4 regions of the Shewanella aegiceratis genome follow, and region 1 is predicted to be linked to each of the others. Evidence: predicted binding sites of a transcription regulator. Region 1 holds the regulator's gene; each other region holds the start of a gene.
What was found. Region 1 encodes sigma-54, which starts transcription at its own class of promoters, with help from an activator protein. Its sites were predicted from a motif close to GTTGGCACGNNNNTNGNNT; they were not measured.
Positions count from the first base shown of each region.

Region 2: flgF (flagellar basal-body rod protein FlgF) is a predicted target of sigma-54. The motif match lies at 1,213-1,231, and genes of this name have one in related genera.
Region 3: K0H80_RS02170 (TorF family putative porin) is a predicted target of sigma-54. The motif match lies at 5,718-5,736, and genes of this name have one in related genera.
Region 4: K0H80_RS10950 (YccF domain-containing protein) is a predicted target of sigma-54. The motif match lies at 5,809-5,827, and genes of this name have one in related genera.

Region 1 covers NZ_CP080416.1:3,881,410-3,888,782, reverse strand. Annotated here, with positions in the region: gene ptsN (PTS IIA-like nitrogen regulatory protein PtsN) at 1-72, opposite strand, end outside; gene hpf (ribosome hibernation promoting factor) at 75-362, opposite strand; gene K0H80_RS16880 (RNA polymerase factor sigma-54) at 393-1,880, opposite strand; gene lptB (LPS export ABC transporter ATP-binding protein) at 2,015-2,746, opposite strand; gene lptA (lipopolysaccharide transport periplasmic protein LptA) at 2,743-3,288, opposite strand; gene lptC (LPS export ABC transporter periplasmic protein LptC) at 3,275-3,832, opposite strand; gene kdsC (3-deoxy-manno-octulosonate-8-phosphatase KdsC) at 3,829-4,380, opposite strand; gene K0H80_RS16855 (KpsF/GutQ family sugar-phosphate isomerase) at 4,382-5,359, opposite strand; gene K0H80_RS16850 (calcium/sodium antiporter) at 5,393-6,352, opposite strand; gene K0H80_RS16845 (ATP-binding cassette domain-containing protein) at 6,587-7,373, shown strand, end outside.
Region 2 covers NZ_CP080416.1:1,506,821-1,514,193, forward strand. Annotated here, with positions in the region: gene flgE (flagellar hook protein FlgE) at 1-1,079, shown strand, start outside; gene flgF (flagellar basal-body rod protein FlgF) at 1,279-2,022, shown strand; gene flgG (flagellar basal-body rod protein FlgG) at 2,033-2,821, shown strand; gene flgH (flagellar basal body L-ring protein FlgH) at 2,846-3,520, shown strand; gene K0H80_RS06725 (flagellar basal body P-ring protein FlgI) at 3,532-4,623, shown strand; gene flgJ (flagellar assembly peptidoglycan hydrolase FlgJ) at 4,673-5,698, shown strand; gene flgK (flagellar hook-associated protein FlgK) at 5,763-7,373, shown strand, end outside.
Region 3 covers NZ_CP080416.1:469,448-476,820, forward strand. Annotated here, with positions in the region: gene K0H80_RS02145 (alanine/glycine:cation symporter family protein) at 1-1,080, shown strand, start outside; gene K0H80_RS02150 (ABC transporter permease) at 1,155-2,255, opposite strand; gene K0H80_RS02155 (ABC transporter ATP-binding protein) at 2,242-3,264, opposite strand; gene K0H80_RS02160 (HlyD family secretion protein) at 3,264-4,217, opposite strand; gene K0H80_RS02165 (hypothetical protein) at 4,448-4,621, opposite strand; gene K0H80_RS02170 (TorF family putative porin) at 4,950-5,642, opposite strand; gene K0H80_RS02175 (HU family DNA-binding protein) at 5,882-6,154, opposite strand; gene K0H80_RS02180 (hypothetical protein) at 6,409-6,819, opposite strand; gene K0H80_RS02185 (DUF4240 domain-containing protein) at 7,085-7,373, shown strand, end outside.
Region 4 covers NZ_CP080416.1:2,444,929-2,452,301, forward strand. Annotated here, with positions in the region: gene K0H80_RS10920 (DUF2750 domain-containing protein) at 91-465, shown strand; gene K0H80_RS10925 (hypothetical protein) at 523-1,191, shown strand; gene K0H80_RS10930 (chemotaxis protein CheV) at 1,252-2,205, opposite strand; gene K0H80_RS10935 (mechanosensitive ion channel family protein) at 2,314-3,927, opposite strand; gene K0H80_RS10940 (hypothetical protein) at 4,418-4,591, shown strand; gene K0H80_RS10945 (1-aminocyclopropane-1-carboxylate deaminase/D-cysteine desulfhydrase) at 4,741-5,667, opposite strand; gene K0H80_RS10950 (YccF domain-containing protein) at 5,898-6,305, shown strand; gene K0H80_RS10955 (substrate-binding periplasmic protein) at 6,393-7,169, opposite strand.

The sequences.
Region 1 (7,373 bases):
CAGTACCTTTTTCTTACTGCCCGGAGTGGCGCAGGTGGTGCACTCCGGCCGCAGGATGGTACTCAGTTCCATCGTTAATGTTTAGTAAGCTTCTCTTTGTGTTTAATGACCTGACGATCGAGTTTGTCAATCAGGGAGTCTATCGCGGCATACATGTCCGCATGTTCGGATGTTGCGAACACTTCTCCGCCACGGAGATGTAACTTTGCCTCAACCTTCTGTTGCAACTTTTCGACATTTAATACAACGTGCACATTATTGATCTGATCGAAATGACGTTCAAGCTTTGTGAATTTCTCTTCGATGTAGCTTCGTAGAGATTGGGTGATCTCGATATGGTGCCCAGTCAGGTTTATTTGCATAAAGATAGTCCTCCAGTTTCCAGGTTTGTTTTATAAGCTCTTGCGCTGATTCGAGGGCGGTATAAGCATTGCCTCGCGATACTTGGCAATGGTGCGTCTAGCCACCTTAATACCCTGTTCGGCCAAGAGTTGAGCCATCTTGCTGTCGCTCAATGGCTTTTTCTGGTTTTCCGCAGCAACCAGCTTCTTAATGAAGGCACGTATTGCTGTTGAAGAGCACTCTCCGCCATCGTCGGTACCGACGTGACTGGAGAAGAAGTATTTAAGCTCGAAGATCCCTCTCGGGGTATGCATATATTTTTGCGTGGTCACACGCGAGATGGTGGATTCATGCATCTCCACCGCCTCGGCGATGTCGTTAAGTACCATGGGCTTCATCGCCTCTTCGCCAAATTCGAAGAAACCTTGCTGGAAGTCGACGATACAGTTGGTCACCTTGAGCAGGGTCTCGTTGCGACTCTCCAGGCTCTTGAGGAACCATTTGGCTTCCTGCAGGTGACCGCGAATAAACTGGCCATCCGCCTGACTCTTAGTGCTGCGGGCCATGGCGGCATACTGTTGGTTGACGTTGATCTTGGGCATGCTGTCTGGGTTGAGCTCGACTACCCAGCGTCCCTTCTTCTTGGTGACGGTCACATCCGGGATCACGTACTCGTCGCGGCTGGCGGTGATGGCGAGGCCGGGACGGGGATTCAGGGTCTGGATCAGGGCTATGGCATCCCTCAGCTCATCTTCCTTGAGCTTGGTTTTGCGCATCAGCAGACGGAAGTCGCGTCCGGCGATGAGATCCAGGTGCTCCTTGATCAGCATGCGGGCGTTGGCGATGTGCGGCGTGTCGTCGCTGTATTGGGCTAGCTGAATCGTCAGACATTCGCTGAGGTCGCGGGCCGCCACACCAATAGGGTCGAAGTGTTGTACCCGTTTGAGCACCGCCTCGACCTCGTCTAGTTCGATCTCTGGGTCGCCCATGGCCTCGAGAATATCTTCGCAGGTCTGGGTCAGGTAACCGCGCTCGTCGATGGCGTCGATGATGGCGGTGGCGATGGCCAGGTCGTTATCGGAAAAAGGGGTCAGGTTCTTCTGCCATTCCAGGTGTTCATACAGACCTTCGCTGGTCTCGCCCTGAAAAGGCATGTCGTCGTCGCGCATGGCGCCCGAGCTTGAGTTTGGCGAGGCAGTGTAGACCTCATCCCAGGTGGTATCCACCGGCAGCTCGTCTGGCATTGAGTCTTGAGTCAGGGCGTCTGAGGTCTCGACCCCTGAGTTATCCTGGCTCGAATCCAGCTCTATCTTGTCGTCGTACTTGTTGTCGAAGCTGTCGCTGACGCTATCGTCTTGCAGCTCGATGCTGGCGCTCTCCTGCTCTTCATCCAACTCCAGTAGCGGGTTGGATTCTAATGCCTGCTGGATCTCCTGCTGCAACTCTAATGACGACAACTGCAACAGACGTATGGCCTGTTGTAGCTGGGGCGTCATGGTGAGATGCTGACCCATTTTGAGCTGAAGTGACGCTTTCATCGTACTGCTATTCCCTTGTTTCTAATTATAAAATGAGAAAGCTCTGGCTATATGTGCCGGACAAATATATCGGATAGTGCCTAAGGCCACAATTAACGCATGGTATTTCCTCTGTGGCCCCATTATAAGATTAACTATAGCTTGAATTGTTCACCTAAGTACACTGCTCGTACTTGCTGGTTGTCTAAGATTTCGGCGGGTGTGCCCTCGGCGATCAGATTACCATGGCTGACGATATAGGCTTTCTCGCAGACGTCTAATGTTTCGCGCACGTTATGGTCGGTGATCAACACCCCCAGGCCGCGATTCTTAAGCTGCTCGATGATCTTCTTGATGTCGATGACCGAGATAGGATCGACACCGGCGAACGGCTCGTCGAGAAGAATAAACTTAGGGTTGGCAGCAAGCGCCCTGGCGATCTCCACCCGGCGACGTTCACCGCCCGAGAGCGCCATGCCGTGGCTGTCACGGATATGGGTGATGTGAAACTCTTCCAGCAGGTGTTCCAGCTCCTCTTCGCGGCCATCGTTATTAAGATCGCTGCGGGTCTGGAGCACGGCCATGATGTTGTCTCGCACCGAGAGCTTACGGAAGATGCTGGCTTCCTGGGGCAGGTAGCCTATGCCTTTGCGGGCGCGCAGGTGCATGGGGTCTAGCGTCAGGTCGTCATCGTCGATAAAGATGCGGCCCTTGTCGCTCTGTACCAGGCCGACGACCATGTAAAAGGTGGTGGTCTTGCCGGCGCCGTTTGGCCCCAGCAGGCCGACGATCTGCCCGGTCTTGACCGTGAGGCTCACGTCTTGGACAACGGCACGACTCTTATAGCTCTTGGCGAGGTTCTCCGCCTTCAAGATCAGGTCTGTCATTGTTTTTCCTGTTCTGGTTTCTTCTCGGGCTTCTGCTCTGGCTGGATCTGTTCCTGATAGTTTTCAGGCTGAATGATGGTGATCACTCTGTCTTTGCCTGTGCTCTCGGCGATCAGCTGTTGCTGCTCTATGTTGTAGCGGATCTGCGAACCCGTGACCTGGCTGCCTTCCTGTTCCAGGGTGGCGTCGCCGATCAGTGTCAGGGTGCGGCTGGAAAGCTCGTAACGTATCTCCTTGGCGCTGGCCGAGGCGGGACGGCCATCTTCCATCACCTGAGAGTAAGTGGCCGGGTTGCCGGTGGCGATCAGTATCTTGCCGCTGTTCTTCTCTTTGCTGAAGGCGCGTAGTTCACTGGCCAATATCTTGATTGAGCCTTGGGTGACCTCGACCGGACCGTGGAAGATGATCTGGTTGTTCTTAATGTCGGCTTCCTGGCTGGCGGCAGAGATCTTAACCTCTTGCAGCAGGTCGTTTACCTTGGCATGGGCGCCAATACTGACCAGGGGCAGCAGGCCCGCAAGAATAAGGCTATTTAGTTTCATATGTTCCTTCTACCTGACTCGTCAGTTTTATATTTTGGGCGTTGAGATCGGCATATAGGCCTTCCCCCGTGATGAGGAAATCACGCCCTGTGATCCGAATGCTTCTGTCGGATGTCATAATCATAGTATTGAGATCCAGCTCCAGATAGGTGGTCTCTATGGTCTGAATCGGTTCCTCTGGGCTAATGGCATCAATGATAACATTATTTTCCAGGGTGACCCGTCCGCTATTTTTGTCCAATGTGCCCTTGGTGGATCTCAGGCGCCACTGGGCATCGCCGTTGTCGGGGTAGACCAGATAGATGGGCTGGGTAAAGTAGGTCTGGTTGCGCTCGGCGTAGTGCTCCATGTGACTGGCCGATACCCGGCTGTTGATGCCACCCTCATCATTGTATTGCACGCTCTTGAGATCCCGAACTATGTAGTCGGGACGATCGACATTATCCAGGGCCAGATCTTCGCTGCCCTTTTTCGACTGAACCTGCCAATAGAGGATCAGTGCTGTGCCGAAGAAGGCGATGATCGCCAGCGTGACTCTGTTCATATGCTCATTCCGTGGGCTGAGGCAAACTTATCCTGGCTGAGCAGGATGAGATCCGTCAGTTCACGCAGCGCGCCGTGGCCGCCCTTGATATGGGTAACCATGTCGGCGTGTTGGCGCACAAAGGGATGACCGTCGGCCACGCACACAGACAGGCCCACCTTCTCCATTACGGGCAGATCCACCATGTCATCGCCGATATAGGCGACTTCCTCAGGCGTCACTTTATAGTGGTTAAGCAGCTCCTGATAAGGCTCGAGCTTGTTGTCGACGCCCTGGTAGATGTGGGTGATACCCAGGGCCGTCATGCGATCTTCCACTATCTGCGACTTACGCCCAGTGATGATGGCCACCGGAATATCGCTGGTTAGTAGCGAGCGTACGCCATAGCCGTCGCGGGTATGGAAGGTCTTGAGTTCGTCGCCCGAGTTGCTCATATAGACCAGACCGTCGGAGAAGACGCCGTCGACGTCGCAGATTAACAGTTTGATCTGTTTAGCCTTCTGCCAGACTACGTCGGTTATCGGGCCATAAAAACCTTGATGTGCCATGTTAGATCACCCCCGCCTTGACCATGTCCAGCATGTTGAGTGCACCAATCGGCTTCTGCTGCTCGTCGGTGACGATCAGGCCGTTGATCTCTTTCTCGTCCATCACCTTGAGGGCCTGGGCGGCTAAGATGCCTTCGCTGACGGTGACGCAGCCATGGGTCATCACCTCTGAGATGGAGGTCTTGCGCAGGTTGATCTCGGCGTCGATCACCCGGCGCAGATCGCCGTCGGTGAAGATGCCGACCAGCAGGCCCTGGCTGTTGACTACGCCAGTCATGCCCAGCCCCTTCTTGGAGATCTCATACAGGGCCTCAGTGATACAGATATCTTCGGCCACCAGAGGCAAGTCATCACCCTTGTGCATCACGTCGCTCACCTTGAGCAGCAGCTTGCGTCCCAGGCTACCGCCGGGGTGGGAGAGGGCAAAATCATCTTTGGTGAAGCCTCTGGCCTGCAGCAGGGCCACCGCCAGGGCATCGCCCATGACGAGCGTCGCCGTGGTGCTCGAAGTCGGCGCAAGCCCGAGCGGGCAGGCCTCTTCCGGTACCTCGATACACAGATGGACCACAGAATGCTTGGCCATGTTGGATTCGGGTTTGCCCGTCACCGCGATGACAGGCAATCCCATACGCTTGATAACAGGCATCAGGGTTAAAATTTCGCTGGCCTCACCCGAGTTGGAGATGGCGAGCACGATATCGTTCTCGCTAAGCACGCCCAGGTCGCCATGGCTGGCCTCGCCGGGATGGACGAAGAAGGCTGGGGTGCCTGTGCTGGCCAGGGTGGCCGAGATCTTGTTGCCTATGTGGCCGGACTTGCCCATGCCCATGACGATCACCTTGCCGGTGCAGGCGAGGATCAGTTGGCAGGCCTTGGCAAATTCACTCGAGTCGACATATTGATACAGGTTGTCCAGCGCATTGCGCTCGGTATCGATAACCTTGCGTCCCCATTGACGTAATTGATCTGCATCTACCATCTTGTTCTCTCTATTTTGTCGGCCTAAACGTTATTAGGATAGGAAAAGCGTGACTTGGTACGCGATAAAAGTCGCTAATAACACACCGCCATGCCAGGGGCGTAGTTGGCGGGCCTTGCCGGTTAATAAAATCAGTATGGCCAGGGCAACGCTGGTTGCCATCACCATGTAAAAGTCGCGACTGCTGGCGGCGGCATCTACCGCGCCTGGGGCGATAAGGGCAGGCAGCGCCAAAACCGCAAGAATGTTAAACAGGTTAGAGCCGACCACGTTACCTATGGCAAGGTCGTCCTCTTTCTTCAGCACGCCGGCCACACAGGCCGCCAGTTCAGGCAGGCTGGTACCGACGGCGATAATGGTCAGGCCTATGACTAAGTCTGACATATGGAAGGCCTTGGCGATACCCACGGCGCCCTGCACCATCCAGTCGGCAGACAGGGGCAGCAGCACTAGGCCTATCACCAGCCAGAGGATCGCCTTAGGCGTAGGCACATCTTTAGGCACCTCGCTCTCGGCCTCGTCGATCAGCGGATCCTTCTCCTTGTTGACGATCGCATGCCAGATCAGATACCCCATGAGGGCGAAGAAGAGTGCCATCAGCACCAAGCCCTCGACGCGGGTCAGCTGGCCATCGTGAAGGAAATAGCCCGCCATCGCCGTGGCGCCTAACATCATAGGGATTTCCCGCTTGAGTGTCTGTGAGCTTACCGAGATTGCGCCTAACAGAGCGGTGATCCCCAGGATCAGCGTGATGTTGGCGACGTTAGAGCCCAGCACATTCCCTATGGCCGTGTCTGTCATACCCTCGAGGGAGGCGGTGGCTGCCACAAACATTTCCGGGGCCGAGCTGCCCATGGCGACTATGGTGAGGCCAATTAACATGGGCGGCAGGCCGAGATTACGGGCGAATGCCGCGGCGCCGAAGACAAATTTGTCGGCACTCCAGACAAGAGCACCCAAACCAGCAATCAGTAAGAAAATATTAAATAGCATTGAAAATCTTTTTGTTTAAGAGTCTGCCGCGCATTTTCGCTGGAATTGAACAAAATTGAAAGTATTGCGCAAAGATAGTGTCGATTCAGTTGTGCACAATCCGTCAATTTCGTACAATTTGTCTCTTTTCCTGCCGCCTAACCATGGAACGCATTAGGTCCCGTTATGAGTCATCAATCGTTAAGTCATGACAGCCAAGCCAAGGGTGAGACTAAGCCAATGGAACAAGCGCCGATGGAACACGTGCAGCCATTGGTGGAGATCAGTCATCTGGGTTTCAGTCGTGGCACCCATGTTATCTATGACGACGTCAGCCTCACCATCCCCAGAGGGAAGGTGACCGCCATCATGGGACCCAGCGGCATAGGCAAGACGACCCTACTCAAGCTGATCGGTGGTCAGCTGCGGCCGGACTCTGGGGTCATCAAGGTCGATGGCATAGACGTGCATAAATGCAATCGCAGCGAGCTGTTTGCCCTGCGCAAACGCATGAGCATGCTGTTTCAGAGCGGTGCCCTGTTTACCGACATGAATGTGTTCGACAACGTGGCTTTTGCCCTGCGGGAACACTCGGAATTGCCAGAGGCGATTATTTGCCGCATCGTGCTGATGAAGCTCGAAGCAGTGGGGCTAAGAGGCGCGGCGCAGATGATGCCGAGCGAGCTCTCCGGCGGCATGCAGCGACGAGCGGCCCTGGCCCGCGCCATCGCCCTGGAGCCAGAGTTGGTGCTCTACGATGAACCCTTCGCCGGACAGGACCCCATCTCCATGGGGGTGCTGGTGAAGCTGATCCGTGAGCTGAGTGATGCGCTGAGCCTCACCTCTGTGGTGGTGTCCCACGACGTGCAAGAGGTGCTGGGGATAGCCGACTATGTCTATGTGCTCGCCGACAAGAAGGTGATCGCCCACGGCACGCCAGCCGAGCTGAAGGCGGCCGACAATCCTAAGTTGAAACAGTTTATCGGCGGCGAGCCCGACGGGCCCGTGCCGTTTCATTTTCCCGCCCAGGATTACCAGAAGG
Region 2 (7,373 bases), 2.1 Mb from region 1:
AAGTGGGCTCGCAGGATCTCTCCTACACCCGCGCCGGCGCCTTTAAGGTCGATGCCGACAGTTACCTGGTGAACTCTGCCGGTAACTACCTGCAGACCTTCCCGGTGGACAAAGATGGTAATTCCACCTCTGTGAGTCTGACAACTACTCAGCCGGTGAAGATCCCTGACACTGCCGGTAGTCCACAGAAGACAGACAATATCGGTATTCAGATGAACCTCAACGCGGGTGAGGGCACGCTGGATCCGGCAAACTTTAATCCGAACGACCCCGATACCTACAACAACTCGACGTCGGTCACCATGTACGACTCACTGGGTGAGCCACATATTCTGACCACCTATTTCGTGCGTCCACCCGAGGCGGCCTACACTGGCACCAGTAACTGGGTGGCCTTCTATGCGGTTGACGGCAAGCAGGTGGATTTGGCGGGCGCAGCGGGCACCTATGGTCGTGATACTACGGGTGACGGCGTTGCTGACTCGACCGGCACAGCGGTTAACGCCAGCGGCTGGAAGGGCTCGGTTTTATCCTTCAACGACACAGGAGCCTATACCGGCAGCGATCCTGCGGTGATCACCACAGAGACGCTCGGTGTTGGCGGCGCAAATGTCTTGGGCCCAGGTACAGATGGTAGCCAGACGCTTACGCTGAACTTTAATAGTCCGACGCAATACGCCTCGCCATTCGAGGTGACCGAGCTAAGCCAGGACGGTACCACAGTGGGTCGTCTGACTAACGTGGAAGTGGGCGCCGATGGCTTGATTAACGCCAGCTACAGTAACGGCTCTACCGTGCCTCTGGCGCGTGTCGCCCTGGCGCGCTTCTCCAATGAGCAGGGCCTGACTCAGGTGGGTAATACCTCCTGGAAGGAGAGCCTGGACTCGGGTCCGGCACTGGCGGGTGAGGCCAATAGCGGCACCTTTGGTAGCATTCGCTCATCGGCGCTGGAGCAGTCAAACGTCGACCTGACCACTGAGCTAGTGGATCTTATCTCGGCCCAGCGTAACTTCCAGGCGAACTCGCGTACCTTGGAAGTGAACAACACCCTGCAGCAGACGGTACTGCAGATCCGTTAAGCTGCCGCTTATTGGGACGAGTGAAATGTGTTGCCCAGGCGGCAACACATTTCCGCTTCTCTTGCCGCTTCTCCTTTCCTTCCTTAGCTTCATTTCTATCTGCTTGATTTCACCTGCTTAACCAAATCCATTGCTTGGCATGATGTTTGCTTTGTTCTGTTATTAGACAGTTTTAGTTGAAACATTGACGGAGCAGCAAGTGGATAAATTACTCTATGTCGCCATGAGTGGCGCCAAGCAGAATATGAATTCGCTGGCAGTGCGTGCCAACAACCTTGCCAATGCCAATACCGACGGCTTTAAGTCGGATCTGGAACAGGCCAGATCTATGCAGGCCTTTGGCGAAGGGTTGCCGACACGGGTGTTTTCGATGACAGAGAACCCGTCGGCCAACTTTGCCGCCGGTCCGATAAAGACCACGGGACGAGATCTCGACATCGCGGTGAAAGGTGACGGCTGGATAGCCGTGCAGGCCGTCGATGGCGGTGAGGCCTACACCCGCTCTGGCAGCCTGAGTTTCGATACTTCAGGCCTGCTGCGTAACGACAGAGGCAACCCAGTGATGGGCGATGCCGGTCCCATCGTGTTACCCCTTCCTATCGAAAAGGTCGAGATTGCCCAGGATGGCACCATCTCGGTCAGACCGCTCGGCTCAACCGCTGAGGTGATCGAGGAGGTCGGCCGTATCAAGTTGGTTAACCCTGGTAATCAAAACCTGATGCGTGGCGAGGATGGTCTGTTCCGTCAATTGTCTGGCGTTAATGCCCCGGCCGATCCCAATGTTGCGGTGGAGAGTGGCGCCATTGAAGGCAGCAATGTCAACGCCGTCGACGAGATGGTCTCTTTAATCGATCTGCAGCGCCAGTTTGAGATGCAGGTCAAGATGATGAAAACCGCCGAAGAGATGGATCAAGCCTCTTCGTCATTAATGCGCATTAGTTAGGAGATAGATTATGCATCCGGCGTTATGGATTAGTAAGACTGGCTTAGATGCCCAGCAAACAGATATCTCGGTGATCTCCAACAATGTGGCGAACGCGAGCACAGTTGGATACAAGAAGAGCCGGGCCGTTTTCGAAGACCTGCTCTATCAAACCGTCAATCAGGCGGGTGGTATCAGCGCCTCTAATACTAAGCTACCCAACGGCCTTAACATAGGCGCGGGGACTAAGGTGGTGGCGACCCAGAAGATGTTCACCCAGGGTAATATGCTTACCACTGACAACTCACTGGATCTGATGATCGAAGGCCCGGGTTTCTTCGAGGTGCAGCTGCCTGACGGCACAACCGCCTATACCCGAAATGGTCAATTTACCTTAGATGATACCGGGCAGATAGTGACCCCAGGTTCTGGCTATGTGCTGCAACCGGCGATCACCATCCCGGATGATGCGACTAGCATTACCGTGTCTGCAGAAGGGGAGGTCTCGGTGAAGACCCCTGGCGCGGCGGAAAACCAGGTGGTCGGTCAGCTGAGCATGTCAGACTTTATCAATCCGAGCGGCTTGGATCCCATGGGGCAGAACCTCTATCTGGAAACCGGTGCCAGCGGCACGCCTATTCAGGGCACCGCCTCTCTGGATGGCATGGGCGCCATTCGTCAGGGCGCACTGGAAACTTCTAACGTTAACGTGACCGAGGAGCTGGTAAACCTGATCGAGAGTCAGCGGATCTACGAGATGAACTCTAAGGTGATCTCGGCCGTCGACCAGATGCTCTCTTACGTCAATCAGAATTTGTAGAGGTTTGATATGACTAAGTTTGTTATGGCTAAGTCATCTGTCTTAGTGGTTGCGCTGGCGTTGGTGGGCTGTGCCTCAACCAACCAGAAGCCGATCGCCGATGACCCTTACTATGCACCAGTTTATCCCGAGGCGCCGCCGACTAAGATCGCCGCCACGGGCTCTATGTATCAGGATAGCCAGGCCTCTAGTCTCTATTCGGACATCAAGGCGCTTAAGGTCGGCGACATCATTACGGTGATCCTGCAAGAGTCGACCAAGGCGAAGAAGAGCGCCAACAACGAACTGAAGAAGGGTTCAGATCTGACGCTGGATCCTATTTATGCCGGCGGCGGCAATGTCACCATCAGCGGCTCGCCCATCGACCTGCGTTACAAAGACAGCATGAACACCAAGCGTGAGTCGGATGCCGATCAGAGCAACAGCCTGTCGGGCAGCATCTCGGCCAATGTGATGCAGGTGCTGAACAACGGCAATCTGGTGATCCGCGGCGAGAAGTGGATCACCATCAATAATGGCGATGAGTTTGTCAGGCTGACCGGCATAGTGCGCTCGCAGGACATCCGTCCCGACAACACCATAGACTCTCAGCGTGTGGCCAATGCCCGTATTCAATACAGCGGCACGGGCACCTTTGCCGATGCGCAGAAAGTGGGTTGGTTAAGCCAGTTCTTTATGAGCGACTGGTGGCCCTTCTAAGGAGCGATGCCATGAAGATAAAATTAATATTGGCCTGTGCCCTGATGGTGTTTTCCGCAGCCAGCTCGGCCCAGCGCATCAAAGATATCGCCAACGTACAAGGAGTGCGTAGCAACCAGCTGATCGGCTATGGTCTGGTGGTCGGCCTGCCGGGCACCGGCGAGAAGACACGTTATACCGAGCAGACCTTCAAGACAATGCTGAAAAACTTCGGCATCAATCTGCCCGATAACTTCCGTCCTAAGATCAAGAACGTCGCCGTGGTGGCGGTGAGTGCCGACATGCCGGCCTTCATCAAGCCGGGTCAGACGCTTGATGTCACCGTCTCTAGCCTGGGAGAGGCCAAGAGCCTGCGTGGCGGCACCTTACTACAGACCTTCCTCAAGGGGGTTGACGGCAACGTGTATGCCATCGCCCAGGGCAGCATGGTGGTTAGCGGCTTTAGCGCCGAAGGACTCGATGGATCTAAGGTGATTCAAAATACGCCTACCGTGGGGCGAATCCCCAATGGCGCCATCGTCGAGCGCACCGTGGCGACGCCATTTTCAACGGGCGATCATCTGACCTTTAACCTGCGCCGCGCCGATTTTTCGACGGCCAAGCGCCTCGCCGATGCCATCAATGATCTCTTAGGCCCAGGCATGGCCCGTCCACTGGATGCGGCCTCGGTGCAGGTGAGTGCGCCGCGGGATGTGTCCCAGCGTGTCTCATTTCTGGCGACCTTGGAAAACATCGAAGTCGAGCCTGCGTCAGAGTCGGCTAAGGTGATCGTCAATTCCCGTACCGGCACCATAGTAGTGGGTAAAGATGTGCGCTTGTTGCCGGCGGCGGTGACCCATGGCGGTCTGACGGTAACCATCGCCGAGGCGACCCAGGTGTCTCAGCCTAATCCCTTGGCGGGGGGCAATACCGTGGTCACTAGCGACAGCACCATAGATGTGTCCGAAGCGGATAATCGCATGTTCCTGTTTAACCCTGGTACTACCCTCGATGAGCTGGTGCGGGCGGTGAATCTGGTCGGCGCCGCGCCATCTGACGTGTTAGCAATACTGGAAGCGTTAAAGGTGGCAGGTGCTTTGCATGGTGAGCTTATCATCATTTAAATTTTGTCGCAGACGACTAATCATCGTCGCAGACGCTTTGGGATAGAACATGGATAAGCTGTCAAACGCATCGCATTTCTTGGACATAGGGGGCCTGGACTCCCTACGTGCCAAGGCGCAAAAAGATGACAAGGCGGCGCTCAAAGAGGTGGCGCAGCAGTTTGAGGGCATCTTCGTGCAGATGCTGATGAAAAGCATGCGCGATGCCAATGCGGTGTTTGAGTCAGACAGCCCCATGAACAGCCAGTACACCAAGTTTTATGAGCAGATGCATGACCAGCAGATGTCAGTCAATCTGTCGGACAAGGGGATGCTGGGCCTTGCGGATCTCATGGTGCAGCAGCTCTCACCGCAGACCAGTCAGATGACGCCGGCTTCCGTGCTGCGGGGCGGCATGGTGAGTCCGGTTGCTAATAGTGCGCAACAAGTTGATAGGCAATCTCTGGCTCTAGCTGAAGTTCAAAGCAAGGTATCGAGCGGTGATAAGCCCTTGCCGCGGATATTCGATGAGCTAGTGAGCGGCAAGGTCTTGCCGTCTCAGGCGCCAATAGCTTTGACTAATAAGGGGTTCGAGAGCCGTGAGGCGTTCGTCAAGGCTGTCTATCCCCATGCCGAACAGGCGGCTAAGGCCCTGGGCACTCGCCCCGAGGTATTGATTGCCCAGTCGGCACTCGAGACGGGGTGGGGACAGAAGATGGTGCGCCGCGCAGACGGTCAGCCCAGCAATAACTTATTTAACATCAAGGCCGATCGCCGTTGGGAAGGCGAGCGTGCCGGCGTAAGTACCCTGGAATTTGAACATGGGGTTGCGGTGAAGCAACGCGCCGATTTCAGGGTGTATCAAGATATCAAACAAAGTTTTGACGATTTCGTCTCTTTCATTTCCGAAGGCGCTCGTTATCAAGAGGCGATGGACAAGGCCGCCAACCCTGCCGCCTTTATCCGTGGCCTGCAGGATGCCGGTTATGCCACAGACCCTGATTACGCCGACAAGGTGCTCAAGGTGATGCAGACGGTAACTCAGACAGTCGCCCAGACGGTAAACAAACAGCTTGGCGCAGCCATTGGCAAGTGACAAGTGGAGAGTGAAAAGTGATGAGTGCTCAGTTAGCAACAGGTGCAATAAGAGGTAAAGCATAATGTCGATGGATCTGCTGAATATCGCCCGTACCGGCGTGCTTGCCTCTCAGTCGCAGCTGGCGGTGACCAGTAACAACATTACCAATGCCAATACACAGGGTTACCACCGTCAGGTGGCTGAGCAGTCTAGCCTGGAGTCCCAGCGTCTGGGCAACAGCTTCTATGGCGCCGGTACCTATATTACCGACGTTAAACGTATCTATAACGAATATGCCGCCCGTGAGCTGCGTATCGGTCAGACGGCGCTGAGCCAAGCGCAGACCACCCAGACTAAGATGAGCGAGCTGGATCAACTGTTCTCTCAGATAGGTAAGGCGGTGCCTCAGAGCCTTAACGATCTCTTTGCCGGGCTCAACAGCCTGGCTGATCTGCCCGATGATATGGGCATTCGCGGCAGTCTGCTGGGTAATGCTGACCAGATCGCCAAGGCGCTCAATCAGATGCAGTCACAGCTCGATGGTCAGATGAAGCAGACTAACGATCAGATCTCGGCTATGACAGATAGGATCAATGAGATCAGTACCGAACTTGGCCATATCAATCAGGAACTGATGAAGTCTCAGGGCGCCGACATGCAGCTGCTCGATAAGCAGGATGCCCTGATCCAGGAGCTCAGCGAATACGCTCAGGTTAATGTGATCCCACTCGAATCTGGCGCCAAGAGCATCATGCTTGGCGGCGCCGTGATGTTGGTATCCGGCGAAGTCTCTATGCAGATGGGCGCGACCACGGGGGACCCATATCCTGGTGAGTTGCGTATCACCACCACGGCCGGCAATCAGACCTTAGTGGTCGACCCCAGCAAGATGGGCGGCAGCCTGGGTGCTCTGTTTCAATTTCGCGACGAAACACTGATCCCGGCGCAGCTAGATATGGGCCAGTTGGCTCTGGGTATTGCCGACAGTTTTAATCAGGCGCAGTCCCAAGGCTTCGATCTCAACGGTGAGGTGGGCAGCGATCTCTTCTTGGATATAAACGATCCGGCCATGTCTGTGGGCCGCGCCGGCGCCTATGACAACAACACGGGTAACGCGGCACTAAGAGTCAACATAGATGATGTCAATGCCCTGTCCGGTGGCAGCTACGAGCTAACTTTTACCGCACCTGCCACTTATGAGCTAAGAGATCAAGAGACCGGCACAGTGAAGCCATTGACCCTTAATGGCAGCCAGCTGACCGGTGGCGACGGCTTTAGTATCAATATCGATTCTGGCGCCATGGCCTCGGGGGATAGGTTTGAGATACGTCCAACATCCGGCGCCGCAGCCGGTATCAAGGTGGTGATGGCAGATCCTAAGGGTATCGCCGCCGCTGCGCCAAAAATCACACAAGATGCAGCAAACTCGGGCAACACCCAGGTGAAATTGGTGAGTATCGACAATCGCAGTGCGGCTAACTTCCCTTTAACCGGCAGCGAGTTGACCTTTGAGATAGATACCACGGCAAATACCTTCGAGGTATTCGATGCCGCGGGCAACTCGCTCGGTGCGCCGACAGCCTTTACGCCGCCGTCCATCAGTGCCTATGGGTTTACCTTCGAGGTGGATGCCAGCGCACCAGCCACTGACAGGTTTACCTTCGATCTCAGCTTCGCCGAAGGGGATAACACC
Region 3 (7,373 bases), 1.1 Mb from region 1:
GCCCTGTTTTGGATGTGGTGTACCGCCCTGGTCGGTATGGCAACTAAGTTTTCCGAGGCTGTGCTGGCGGTGAAATACCGTGAAGTTGACGATAACGGCAACCATATCGGCGGCCCAATGTACTACATCAAGAATGGTCTGGGCAGCAAGTGGGCCTGGCTGGGTACCGCCTTCGCCCTGTTTGGATCCTTTGCCGGTTTCGGTATCGGCAACACGGTACAGGCCAACTCTGTGGCCGATGCCCTTAACAGTAACTTCGGCGTGCCAACCTGGGTGACGGGTCTGGTGCTCATGGTGCTGGTGGGCGCCGTGCTGATGGGAGGTATCAAGCGTATCGCCGATGTGGCGGGTAAGCTGGTGCCCTTGATGACGGTATTCTATATCGCCGCCGGTCTGTCGGTGATAGTGGTTAATGCCGCAGCTATCCCAGATGCTATCGCCCTTATCGTTCACAGCGCCTTCAATCCTGTGGCGGCCCAGGGCGGTTTTGCCGGGGCGGCAGTATGGGCGGCGGTGCGCTTCGGTGTGGCCCGCGGCGTCTTCTCTAACGAGGCGGGTCTAGGTAGTGCGCCTATTGCCCACGCGGCGGCGCAGACCAACAACCCTGTGGCTCAGGGCCTGGTGGCTATGCTGGGTACCTTCATCGATACCCTGGTGGTGTGTACCATTACCGGCCTGGCGATCGTCGTTTCCGGTGCCTGGACATCGGGTGAGAATGGCGCGGCGCTGACCTCCTACGCCTTCTCTCACGCCCTGCCTATGGGCAACTATATCGTGGCTATCGCCCTCTCTATCTTCGCCTTCACCACCATACTGGGTTGGAGCGTCTATAGCGAGAAGTGTGTGCAGTACCTGTTTGGTGTGCGCGCGGTAAAACCCTTCAGAGCCATCTGGGTCATTGTTGTTCCCCTAGGGGCCGTCAGTTCGCTCGACTTTATCTGGCTGCTGGCCGATACCCTGAACGCCATGATGGCGATACCAAACCTGATCGCCCTGTCGCTGCTTAGCCCAGTGGTCTTTGGATTGACCCGTGAATACTTCATCAAGAAGCGTCGGCAGGAAGCAGAAGCCAGCAGCTAAGCCAACAGCTAAAGCCTGTGTTTGTTGAATTGAAAAAGCGCCCTCGGGCGCTTTTTTGTACCTCAGTTCTGGAATCAATCGAGGCGCTTATTGAAGCGCAGCGAGGCGACCAAGATACCAACTAGGGTGAAGCCGATAAGCCAGAGGGCATCGAACTGCATGTCGCTCAGGGCGCCGCCCCGCAGGACGATGGCGCGTATGATACGCATGAAGTGGGTGGCGGGTAGCAGCTCGGCGATCCACTGGGCCGGCTTGGGCATGGCCTCGAAGGGAAACATGAAGCCCGACAACAAGATAGTGGGAAGTATGATGAAGATGGTCATCTGCATCGCCTGCAGCTGGGTCTTGGCGATGGTGGAGATGATAAGCCCCAGGGTAAGGCTGGCGGCGATGAAGAGCAGGGTGCCCATCAGCAGTTGGGCGATGGCGCCATTGATAGGCACATCGAAGATAAGATGCCCAAGGCCGAGGATGATGGTCATCTGCACCAGCCCCACCAGGATATAGGGGACTATCTTACCCAGCATCAACTCTAACGGCTTGATGGGGGTGGTGATCAGCAGCTCTAGGTTGCCACGTTCGCGCTCTCTTACTATGGCCGCCGAGGTAAAGAGGATCATTGTCATGGTGAGGATCACCGCGATCAGCCCTGGCACTATGTTGACCGCCGAGCGCTGCTCTGGGTTGTAGAAGAGGGCGACCTCGAAGGTGGGCAGTCGCTGGGTGTCTTGGCCCGTGATCTGATCCAGCGGCATGTTCCTCAGTTGGCTGATGGCCGAGGCCACCATAGTATCTGAACCGTCGACCACCCATTGGCCCAGTGTCTCGCCGTTGGCCAGTTTCTCGGTAAGGTTGGGGGGCAATATCAGCGCCGCGCGTACCTCGCCACGGGTGATGGCGGCCTCAGCTTCCTCGGCACTGGCGTAGTGCTTCTCTATGCTAACCACCTGCGTCACCTTGACGGCCTCGACGATCCAGCGCCCGGCGGCGGAGTGGCTCTGATCCACCACCACCACGGGCACGTTACGCACATCGGTATTGATGGCGTAGCCAAACAGCAACAGCTGGATCAGGGGGATCATCACCACCATGCCGAAAGTGATGCGATCCCGCTTGAGCTGGCGGATCTCCTTGGTGGTGATCGATTTTATCCGTCTCAGGCTAGCCAGTAACATCTTCAGCCTCCCGAGAGGTTTTGAGTCCCTTGCCTGTGACGGATACGAAGAGATCTTCCAGGTTGGGCGAGACCAGGCTTAATTGGCTTGGCTTTAGTTGGCTAGCGTTAAATTGATTTGGGCTCAGCGGTTCAGGTGTTGGTTGCCCTGCCATGGTGCGACTCTTTTCCAGCAGCCAAGGGATGGGATCTGCTATCTGCTTATCGACAAGAACCCGCAGACGGTCGCCGAGTTGGGCGGCGGAGGGGATCTCGCCGAACTGGCTCAGGTGTGACTTTAGCTGGCGCAGTCTGTGGCCGGCTATCTCTATGACATGCAGCGGCATCGCCTCGAGTAGGGCCTGAGGATTGCCCTTGGCACGAATGTGGCCGCTTTCCATGATCGCCAACTGGTGGCAGCGCTGCGCCTCGTCCATGTAGTGGGTGGTGACCAGTATGCTGGTGCCGCGGTCGGAGAGATCGAATAGCTGCTCCCAGAAGTCGCGCCGATTCTGGGGATCCACCGCCGAGGTGGGCTCATCGAGAAACAGCAACTCGGGCTCGTTGATACAGGCGCAGGCCAGCCCCAGGCGCTGCTTCTGCCCGCCGCTGAGGGTGCCCGCTAGCTGCTGGCGCTGGGCGTCGAGATGATAGGTATCGATCAGCTCATCTATCTTGCGTTTGCTTTCTCTGGCACCCAGACCATATATGTCGGCGATAAATTGCAGATTCTCCCTGACGCTCAGGTCTTCGTAGAGAGAGAACTTCTGGGTCATGTAGCCGATGCGCCGCCTGAGCGCCTCGGCCTGCTGGGGGATAGCCATGCCGAGCACGGAGATCTCGCCCCGGGTAGGGGTCAGAAGGCCGGTGAGCATACGTATTGTGGTGGACTTACCGCAGCCATTGGGACCAAGAAAGCCGTAGATGTGACCCTTCTGCACCTGCAGATCCAGCTCGGCCACCGCCAAGAGATCGCCAAACTGCTTATCGACGCCGCGGGCATCTATGGCCAGATCCGCATTTGGCTGCATCAGGGCAGCTCCACCTGGGCGGGGAGCCCCGTGGGCAGGCTCTGGGCCGAGTCGTCGAGATCGAACTCCGCCAAATAGACGAGGCGAGACCTGTCCTGCTGATTCAAGGCGTAATAGGGGGTGAAGGCCGGCTCCTTGCTGAGCCAGCGCAGTGTGCCGCTGAAGGGCCGCTCCTGACCGTCGACATGGACTTTTAGCTGCATTCCTATGGTGAGTTTGGCCATGGCGGGGGCGGGAATATAGACCCTGGCATAGGCGGCCTTGTCGGCCTGAATTGCCACCACCACGGCGTTGGCGGGCACCCGCTCCCCCAGGTTAAAGGGCAGGCTGTCGAGGCGTCCGCTGCGGGTCGCCGTGATGCTGAGGTCATCCAGCAATTGCCGCGCCAGATCCAGCTCGGCCGCGGCGGCATCGAGGGCGGCCTGGGCCTGCTGAATATCTTCCTGGCGCACGCCGACAATCAGCTTGCTCAGGGCCTCATTGGCAGCGTTGTGTTCGGCTATGGTTTGATCCCGGCTGGCAACGGCCTGATCCAGATCCTGCTGACTCACCAGATTCTGCCCCTTGAGCTTATCGATGCGCCTGTAGGTCTTCTCCGCCTGCACCATGGCGGCGGTGGCGCGCTCCAGATTAGCCTGGGCACTGGCGATATCTTCGGGGCGCTCGCCATTGGTGAGCCTAAGGAGATAGGCCTGGGCCTTCTGCCACTGAGCCTGGGCGTTGGCGACACGAGCGGTTTGCTTGCGGGTGTCGAACTGTAGCAGCAACTCGCCTTCGGTGACCTGGCTGCCCTCGCGTTTGGGCAGTGCCGTGATGATCTCTGAGGTGGTGGCGCGCAGCAGTACCCGGTCGCGTTCCAGTGTGCCCAGGGCCTGGGGAGGTTCGGCGCCCTGACAGCCGCTAAGCAGCAGGAGTAGCGGGGCGAGAAGGCGTAAGGATTTACTCAGCGTCATGGTGACCTCTTGCAGACAAACCGCTTGGAAGAATTATGACTATCAATAAGTTATGTGCTGAATTTAATCTTACACCAATTTAACCTGGGTAGAAGGGGAATCTTTGAGTCCTGAATTTGAGTGCTATATCCTTGATGTACTCAAGGCTTATGCTCAAGGTCGAGAGCAAACGTCTGCATGGAGCCTGGCCCCATGCAGTGGTCGCGCGAAGGAGGCAAAGGAGTCTGGGGTTAGTAGAAATCTCCCCCCATGGCGCGTTTGAGTGCCGCCTCTTCGAGTAACTCTTCCAGGCGACGTTTGACTTCGCGTCTGTGTTGCAGCTCACAGGCCGCCTTAGGGTTTTTGGGGGCTGTGATCGCTTCGATTTCAGCATCGTTCGGAATAACATCGAGTAACTGAGCCATAGTGAAATCCTCGTCAAATAAAGTGCTTGTGCACTCATTTGGTGCCGCTTAGCACTGAGCCGCTTTAACATAAAGTTAACTGAGTCAAAGCGTTAGCTAGTTTAGCGTCCTAAGGTGTGAGCACATTAGCGAGCGCTAATGAGAAAAATAGCAGGGGATTTTCGATTTTTGTTTGATCGAGTTAACACTATTGTATTTGTCGTTGATTTAGACAAAATGCGAGCGAATAGACGGGTGAAGTGTTTTTAATTGATTGTTTTTAATTGAAATATTTTTAGAGTAATAGTGAGTTGCCAGCTAATTTAGTGGCAACTCATTTAAATTTAGATCACAAATCGAAACTATAGCTGTAGCCAACGACCACTTTAGGATCGTCACCCTCGAGGTCGGTATCGCTGACCAGGAAGGAGATGGTACCGAAGTCGGTTTCCTTATCCAGAGACAAAGAGTAGTCGGCATAGTTGTCGGTATCGAACCAGGCGTTGACGACATCACCACTGGAGTAGCCATAGTGGGCCGAGATAGACAGTGTCTCCGACAGTGGGAAGCTGACGCCTGCGTTGATATAGCTGAGATCTTTCTCATCGAAAGGATCCGATGCCACGTCGCTGCCGGCATTGACCACCTTTGAATAGCCGATGCTGAACCACTTCCAGCTCAGGGCCAGGGTGACTTCACCGAAGTCTATGCTCGAATCGCTGTCTGGGTAGGCGTAGTAGAGGTAGCTGATGTCATAACCAAAGTCTTCCCCTATGCTGCCGGCATAGCCGCCGTAGAAGTCGATCTCGTAACTGGTGTCGTCGCCGAAATCCACATTAGACGCCCAGGTTCCGAGGTAGAGACCGCTGTCGTGTTCGAAGTCTATGCCGCCTTGAACCGCGGGCGCGTCTCCCGTCTGTGTGGCACCGCGCCACAAGTAGTTGGAGGTTGCGCCTATGTTGCCCGTGACGCTAGCGCTGGCCGGTAGGGCAACCATCAAGGTGCCCGCGAGTAGGCTTAGGGTTCGCAATGCTTGTTTCATACTCATTCCTTCTTATTGGTCTATGGGAGCGGCCCTGCCTGTTGTTATGAGTATTGTCAGGCCGCGTACAAGCTATAGCGAAGAGCGTGCCAAATATTTATCTGTTATTTTTCAAGTATTTATATTATTTGCATCAGAAGTAGGCAACGAATTGGTTAAAAATGAGGCAGAGGATGCACTAGGAGGGTGCATAAAAAAACCTCCATGGAGGAGGTTTTTTCGACGGATTAAATACCGATTTAGTTTACGCTGTCTTTTAGCGTCTTACCGGCTTTAAACTTAGGTACTACAGCCGCTGGGATCTGAATTTCTTTGCCCGTCTGTGGGTTGCGGCCTGTACGTGCTGCACGGCTAGTGGTTTCGAAAGAACCAAAACCTACAATAGAGATTTTTTCGCCGTTCTTCATCGCTTCCGCTACCGTTTCTTCGAAAGACTTTAAGGCGCGAGCAGCTTCAGCTTTAGTGAGTTCAGCGCTTTCCGCTATTTTTGCAACAAGTTCAGTTTTATTCATTTGGATAGTCTCTTCTTTCCGTAGATTTAGTAATACCAATTACATTAGATACTTGCAATTGCTGGACTTAACATGCCACAAGCATCCCTATAATGAAAGCGGTTTTATGCGCTCAAAGGGTGCTTTCAGTCAAATTCAGTAAAAATTTAACCCTGTGACAGAGGAAAGCGGCCTGGATTTGACTGAATTGGCACGAAGGCCTGTCAGATAAGGGCTGGGGAGGAGATGGGATGTAAACCTCCCCGATAGAGGGATTAAGCCTTGGTCTCGTCGCTGGTTTGAGCCGCCTGCGGCAGATACTGTTTTAGCCCCTTAGAGAAGGCCATATACCACTGGAAACTCAGCAGTGCGGTGACAACTAGGGCGATGGCCCAGATAGGCAGCTCCTGACCGCGCACCACCACCTTAACGTCCTCCGGGGTGATCTGATAGGCGATCACCGCCGTGGCACCCAGTGCCGTGAAGCCCAGGGTCTGTATGCCGATATAGATCTTCAGCACCAGGCTTGCCCAGCTGGTGCGGGCGATGAGGCCGATGAGCACAGGGATCACGCCCAGGGTAAAGAGATCTAGGGTCTGGCTGTCCAGGGCGCGCCAGCCAGCGAGGATGGCGATAACAATATAGAGGGCGATCAGTAGCAGTATGCTGGGACTTGGTCGGTTCATCTTGGCTCTTGGGTGAATGATTTGCCCCGCAGTGTAGAAAAATGGCGCGATTTAGTCCAACGCTTTGCTTATATGTCTAATGCTTTACCTAAATGTCTATTGCTTTGGCTAAATTGCAAATGCCATGCTGCCAGCCGGGCTGGCTTAGGGTAAGATGTGGCCTCTGTTTGGCCTGTCGTTTGGTACAAGTGAGTCAAGATACGCAGGGCAGGAGTAAATATGAAGGCAATCGTTAACCATAAACCACGTTTGGTATGAGAAGAGCATGAACGAGAATGAATTTTGGCAGTTAGTCACCCGCAGCAAGCCAGAGCAAGATCAGGAGAGCCTGGCGGTAGAGCTTAAGGGGAAGCTGAACGAACTCGACAACCAAGACTTGGCGGCCTTCGATAAGTTCTTCTCGCAGCAGATGCGCCGATCTTACCTCTGGTCGCTGTGGGGCGCCGCCTACATAGTGACCGGGTGTGACAGCGAATATGGCTTTGCCGAATTTCGCGCCTTTCTGATCTCCCTAGGGCAGGAGTGGTTCGAGCAAATACTGCTTAACCCGGATG
Region 4 (7,373 bases), 1.4 Mb from region 1:
AATAGTGGACTGTTCGGGTCACCTAGCGCTTGGCTCGTTAGCCACATCGCGTATAATGGGCTCGATTTTACCTACTCTAAGAGAACTCACATGACAGACACTAAGATGACAGACAACAGTCCCGTTTTAGCAAGCTTTATCGACAACGTAAAAGAGCAGCAAGCCGTTTGGGGCCTGCAAGATGAAACTGGCGAAGGTTGGGTCGTGTGTGACTCGTCAGAATATGAAGAAACGGATGTGATGCCGCTGTGGTCTAGCGAAGCACAGGCCAAAGTACACTGCACTGAAGAATGGCAGGATTATCAGCCGGCTCCCATTCCACTGGAAGAGCTGCTGGAATATTGGATTCAAGATCTGCACGATGACGGCGTATTAGTGGGTATCGACTGGGTCGCCGAGCAGGAATGCCTGGAGCTCGACCCTATCACCCTGGCCAAGAGCCTGGTCGACATAGAGCAAGAGTAAGCCCAGAGCTTGCGCTTTAATATGCGCTTATGCCAAGTCGCAGACAGGGGATAGCCCTTGTCTGCAAGCCTGCCCCTGGTCGACATCCCCTTCGACAGACGCCATACATGCTGGTTCTGCGCCGAGCCCTGTGCTCATCAGTTTGACTATCACGCCTTGGGCCATTGTCCTCACCCTTCGCTAGCGGTTCCCGCCTGTAAGGAGTGTCTGCAGATCGCCGAGAAGGCACCGCTCAGCTCTATCTGGGACTGTCACAGCGCAGTTAAAGACGAGTTAATGCGCCGCTATGCCAAACACCTGGCCATAGGCGAAAACTGGACCCAAGAGGAGCTCGAAGAGTCGGAATTTAGCTGTAAGGTATTCGAAGGCTTTAAGAAGAGCGCCTGGTTTATGTATCAGGTCGCCAAAGCTCGGGTGAGCGTTGCGCCCTGGCCCCTCAGCCTCAAGGGGATCCCACTCGACACAGCTGGTTTTGGCGGCGGTTTTGAGTTCGATGGCGTGCAATTTTCGTCGCTGGCCAAGGCCGTGGAACATTACGCCAAGATGCTGGGACTGGATAAGGCCTTTCTGCATCAGCTGCTGGCCGCCGTCGGCCGTGACCGTTTCGGCTACGCGGTGCGCATCGCCAGGATCAATATCGTCTCCACCGCCGTGGTCAAGCGTCAGGTATTGCGAGATATCCTTGCCGAGCAGACACTCGACTATGATTCGCTAGACGATAAATAGCTTGCCGACAATAACTAGTAGTTGGCTAGTAATTGACTAAAAGTACCGAAAGATTTCCGCTTAATTTACCTGTTCGGGCAACTGAGTACGTAGACGCTCCTGAACCACATCCACCAAAAGATCGGGCTGAAACTTAGAGATAAAGCGATCGCACCCCACCTTCTCCACCATGGCATTATTAAAGCTGCCACTCAGTGAGGTATTGAGGGTAATAAAGAGATTGGCCATCCGCTTGTCGTTACGTACCTCATAGGTGAGACGATAACCGTCCATTTCGGGCATCTCGGCGTCGGTGATCAGCATGAGTATCTCTTGGTTGATATCGCGGCCCTCATCGCACCAACACTTCAACAGCTTAAGTGCCTGCAGGCCATCCGAAGTCTCTATCACCTCGATACCCAGCGGGGCGAGCGTGTCTTTCACCTGGCGGCGGGCGGTAGCCGAATCATCGGCGATCAAGATCTTGCGCCCTATCATCTTATCCACCAAGGCCTCATCTAACACCCCTTCCGAGATGGCGATATCATAGTGCACGATTTCCGCTAGCACCTTCTCCACATCGATAATGGAGACCAGACGGGTCGCGCCATCCACCTCCACCTTAGTGATGGCGGTCAGATAGTTGTGACTGCCGGTGCTCTTGGGCGGCGGCATGATGTCACTCCAGGTCATATTAATGATATGGTCGACCTTGCCCACCATGAAGCCCTGCACGCTACGGTTATATTCGGTGATGATAAGGTTCGCTTCCTGGTCGCTGTTCATGGGCTGAAAACCGATGGCGGCACGAAGATCGATGACGGGAATCGAGGTGCCACGAATGTTGGCGACCCCCTTGATGCTAGGATGGCTACCTGGCAAGGCGCTCAGCTTTGGCAGCTTAACCACCTCTTTGACCTTAAACACATTGATCGCAAACAGCTGCGTCGCATTGATACGAAACAGCAACAGCTCGAGACGGTTTTCGCCAACCAACTGGGTACGCTGATCGACACTCTCTAGCACTTTAGCCATACAATTCTCACTACGTCATGATGTGATGGACGCGATACGCCATTAATTATAGCCATGATCCCCGGATTTCGAGCCGACATCAAGACCCAGAGATCACAGCTTTAACATTTATCCATTATTCAGGGCAACCGGTGCCACCGGCACGATGCGAGAGCCATTCTTCACCACTATATCCATGATTTTTAAATGTAACTCTTCCGATGCCAACTGAAAGGTGGGAAAACTCTTGGTGCCGATATAGGCCAGCACATTAACCTGTAGACCATGGAGACCGAAGCCCTTAAAGGTGACCCTGAGGGGCTCTTTGAGCACCAGCTCATGCTCTTCGAGCATGGCTTTTATCTCGGCGACAATCGCCTTGAGCTGCTCTGAGGTGGTCACCGCATAATCGAGACGAATATCCGCCTTGAAACGGATCTTCTCGCGCTGGGAGATGTTTTCGATCTCCATCTCCACCAACTTAGCGTTAGGCACATGGATAAGCGTCCTGTCCAGGGTGCGGATCTGAGTGCAGCGCAGGCCTATCTCCTCGACCGTGCCGCTGATGCTACCAAACTTACACAGATTACCCACCTTAATCGGCGCCGCCGAATAGAGGGTGATGGTGCCGATAAAATTCTCAATCGACTGCTTGGAGGCGAGCGCGATGGCGATGCCCCCTATCCCCATGCCGGCGATGATGGCGCTGGCGTTGAAGCCTAAGTGTTCTAGCCATAACAGCACCGCCATGATCACGAAGATCACCCGCAGGAAATTGGTCAGCGGCCGGAGCAGAGAGGCGGCCTGATCTTTGCCCTGCTCTTTCCAACGCTTCTTCAGACCCTGCTGGAAGATCCCCATGGCGCTCCAGCCAAACCAGATGATGGCCGACACTAACAAGAATCCCGTGTCTATCATCTCGATTGCCGCCGGAGAGATGCTGCTATGAGACACCCAGGCTCTGACCAGTAACACGGCCGCCAGCAAACGCAATGGCCCGGCGACGATATAGGCCAGTTCTTCTTTAAGCTCATATTGAGTTAGCAAGATCACGCGCTTGATGATCCAGGTAATGGGCACCATCACCAGAAATGCGGTGATCAGATACGCCAGCAGCAGGGTCCACTCCCACAGGTTGACGTTAAACCAGCGCCCCTCGGGAATATGATTGACAAACCACTCGGCCACAGGCCCATAGCCCAGGTTTTGATAGAGCTGAGGCACCTTGGCGACGGTAGCGTTAGAGACCTTCCAGATGGTGCCGCCTTCGCTGGGCACCCGCTGTAGATAGAGGGCTATCTGATCGCTCTGCAAGGCGACCCGGCCGAAGAGATCCCGATAGGCGGGAAGCTGATCGTTATCCTGTCCAAGTGGAGTATCGTTAAGCTGTCCCAGGTCGAGCCAGAGATTACGCTCTATGATCAGCTGCAGCTGTTTGGCATATTCGGCGCCTTCGTTGGCCGACATCCCCTCGGGCAGGTAACGCAGATCCAGATATTCTGCCGCCTTCTCATAATCCTGCTCATAAACCGCCGCCATAAAACCTTCTACCGTGCCCCTTGGGGTATCACGCTGCAGGCTATCCTGATAATCGAAGTGCTCAACCGAGCGCACAAATTGGCTCTGACCACTGTCGGCGGCGGCATCACTTAAGGCCCCCACCAGACTATTTGGCGCCGCGCTCCAGGCACTGCCAACAAAAAAACTCATCACCAACATAAACTGCCAAACAACAAAGCGCATCCCAGTCCCCTTAATTGTTAACAAGCGCCTAGAAATATTAGCATTTATTCCTAAATTGCACAGTAGAAAGCGAAGCAGGAACGGGCCTTTTCATCGCCATGGGCCTGGTCAAATCGACAGAATTGATTAAATATTGACAAGTACGCCGCCGAGATTATAATGCGTTCCTTCTGCAGTACCCTGCTTTAAGTTTTCTGCCTTCAAGTTTTGCATCGCTAGACTCTAAATCATCGCATAGTCATCGCTTCAACAACTCGCAGTTATCTCGTCACACTATTGTCATTTATTGATGATTTACTGTGTCCAATCCGGTGAAAAGCCCCCGTTTAGGGCCCAAGCAACGGCTTTAGCGAGGCAGATCACTTGATTATTTAAATTAGGCTGGGTAGTCTCAGAAAGGATTTAATTCATCTTTCGCAACAGCTAAGGATCTATTATTTGTTAAATTTTTACTGCCACAAGGCAGTTATAGTAATAAGGAGTATGGCCTATGTCGTACAAAGTTAACGGTCATGAGATCACGGTAAACTTCCCGGTGGACTCAATTTCAGTCAACAAATCCTCTATCGCATTTACCGATAGCCTAGGAAAAAACAAACAAACTTTTGCTAAGCGTACCGACGCCCTGCAATTTATGAAATGGTTGCTCTCAAGCAATAAATAACCCCCACGCTATTCGATACACCTCCTCTCACACGTATCGAAGGTTGCCCAGGCAACAAGTAGGATTGACCCCATTCGTCAACGACTCAGCAGGTAACATTTGGCTCAGGTTGTACCCCTTTCACAGGTACCGACCTGGCCAAATGGCATTTATCTCTCTAGCTCACCAAACTTACGCCTATACCTAGGCAGCATAGATTGATTACCCAGCAAGCCCCCTTGGTGCAGATAGAGCACGGGCGCAGCTAACCCCTGTTGCCACAGCTGCTTAAGGCAGAGCCAGCCAAGAGGATCGTAGAGCAACTCAAACGCTATCCCCGTCGACTCGAGTTCATGCCACATCTGGTAAAACTCAGGGTACAGCTTACCAAAGTGGTAGCGCTTGGCAGCCGGGATAATCTGAGGATGCAGCGCTTCGTCTTGCTCAAGTTCTAAAAATTGCTTCTTAAGATACTCATCGCCCCCCACCACGGCGCAGGTCATGACGCTGATGCAGGGATCTATAGCTAGGAACTGTTTTTGCAAATAGAGCGCCGTGGTACCTGTGCCGGATGGCAGGAACACCACTAACTCGTTAAGTGGCTGCGCGTTTTTCCAGCTGGCTATCTCGCGGGCGAGCTGGGCCACACCTGGCTCGGCAAAGGCACAGCGCCCGCCTTCTGGCACAAACAGCTGCTCATCACTGCCCGTTAACACCCTTTGCCTGATATAGGCTTCGCTATCCAATCCATCTCGATCCGTCTTTCTTGAGAGATCTATTATGTTAGCGCCGTTATTTAACGCGGCCAGGTAGTTGCCGCAGGGATGCTCCGTCAGATAACCGGGGAGATGGTCCACGTAGAAATCCAGCTGCCACCCCTTGAGCTTAGCCAGGGCCGAAAGCGAATAGAGGGAGTTGGCCTGGGGCGAGCCATAGCCAATCAGTTGCCTAACAGTGGGAAAGTCGTTCTCGAGAAAATAGGCGAACTTACGCGCCTTATTACCGGAAAACTCGGGATGCAGCAGATCGTCGCGCTTCACATAGACCTTGTGCTCCCCAAGGCAGACAGCCTCTACGGGCGTGTGGCTAAGCTTCATGTTATCGGGCCTGAATGAAATGACGCGCCAGAGTGTACACCCTTTAACGGCAAATGCGTAATTTGACCGACTTTTGGCATATTATGTCAATAACCCCAGAATCACACCAGCACAATAACCAATAAAAACATACAGATATAATATGGCATGCTTTTCGCTTATTCCGAAGTAGATCTAATTTAAGGCCAATGCCTTAACAACAATAAAAGCACTGCAACAAGGAGCTCTTCATGGCACTACTGCGCTTAATCTTTAATATTGCATGGTTTATTTTAGGCGGCTTCGTGATGGGGCTGGCCTGGTGGCTGGCTGGCCTACTCTGTTTTATCAGCATCATAGGCATCCCCTTCGGCCGTGCCTGTTTCGTTATCGGTGAGATGGCCTTCTGGCCCTTTGGTCAGCAAAACGTTAATCGCCGCGCGCTGCAAGGGGTCGATGATATCGGCACAGGCCCGCTCGGCATGGTAGGTAACATCATCTGGTTCCTGCTCTTCGGGATCTGGCTTGCCATCGGTCATATCACCCACGCGCTGGCCTGTTTCATCACCATCATAGGGATCCCTTTTGGTATTCAGCATCTAAAACTGGCACTGCTGAGCCTGACCCCTATAGGGCAGACGATCACGGCAAAGGCTTAAAAACCTTAAAGGCTTGATTTAGGGGCTGGAGGGGAGTTCGCGAACCTCGACAGCAGAAGCGAATCAGGATTACTACCGTACGACGAACTAGAGGCTTTGCAGGTAATCTTCGAGGAGCTGCTCGACTTGGATACGGGCCAGGCCAGCGTTATAGATCTCTCGCCACCTGCGCCCCTCTGGGGTGTTTCTAAAGGCGATATAGAGCTGTTTCGACTCCAGTAACTGCTTATTAAATTGCAGCCTAGTCTTGAGTTCGCTCAGGTGTGGCTGCTCGATGAGAAACTGATAAACATAGAGATCCATGACGGCGCCCTGAACCCTTCCTGTGGCGACCTTGCGGATATTGTGTTCATCTGAGCTCACCAGCTCTACCGGTTGGGCGCCGATGGCAATCATCTCATCGAGCGCCTGGGTGTTCACATAGTCTCTGACCACGCCCAAGGTGTAGGCATTGAGGTCCTGCACCCGCGACCAGGTAATGGGGTGCTGGCTCTGCTCCAAGATCCCCAGGGGACTCTGTCCCATGGAGTCGGAGAAGATGAATTTATCGGTTGGGTGATGATACTCGGGGAAATAGCCCTGATAGCCGGAGTCATCACGGGTCACCACTCGCACAGTGCGGCTCCAGGGGAAATAGTCCACCTGAAGCTCATGACCCATAGCGGCAAGTGCGGCTCTGGCCACCACCACACAGGCGCCGCCATCCTTCAGCGTCGGCCCCGAATAGGGTGGCCAATTTAAAGAGGAAAGCTTGAGTGTCTCGGCCTTCGGGGCTGAAGCAACACACAACAAGGTAGAAATGAAGATGGAGACAAGCAGTAAATGGAAGCGTCGTAGCCTTGCTGGCCATAGCTTTACTGGCATTAGCGGTGCTGGCAATAGCGACGTAGAGAGCAAGGACTGCCTATTAGCTCTTTTTATGCTTAAGTTAAAGCCGCTTAGTCTCATCAATACCCTTCCCCCGAATCACTGTTTCGCCGCACTCCATCGCACCATAGATGTCCTTTTGTTACACATTTTCACTGGCATGGATAAACAAGATGATGCAAAACAAGTATAGGAGAGAAG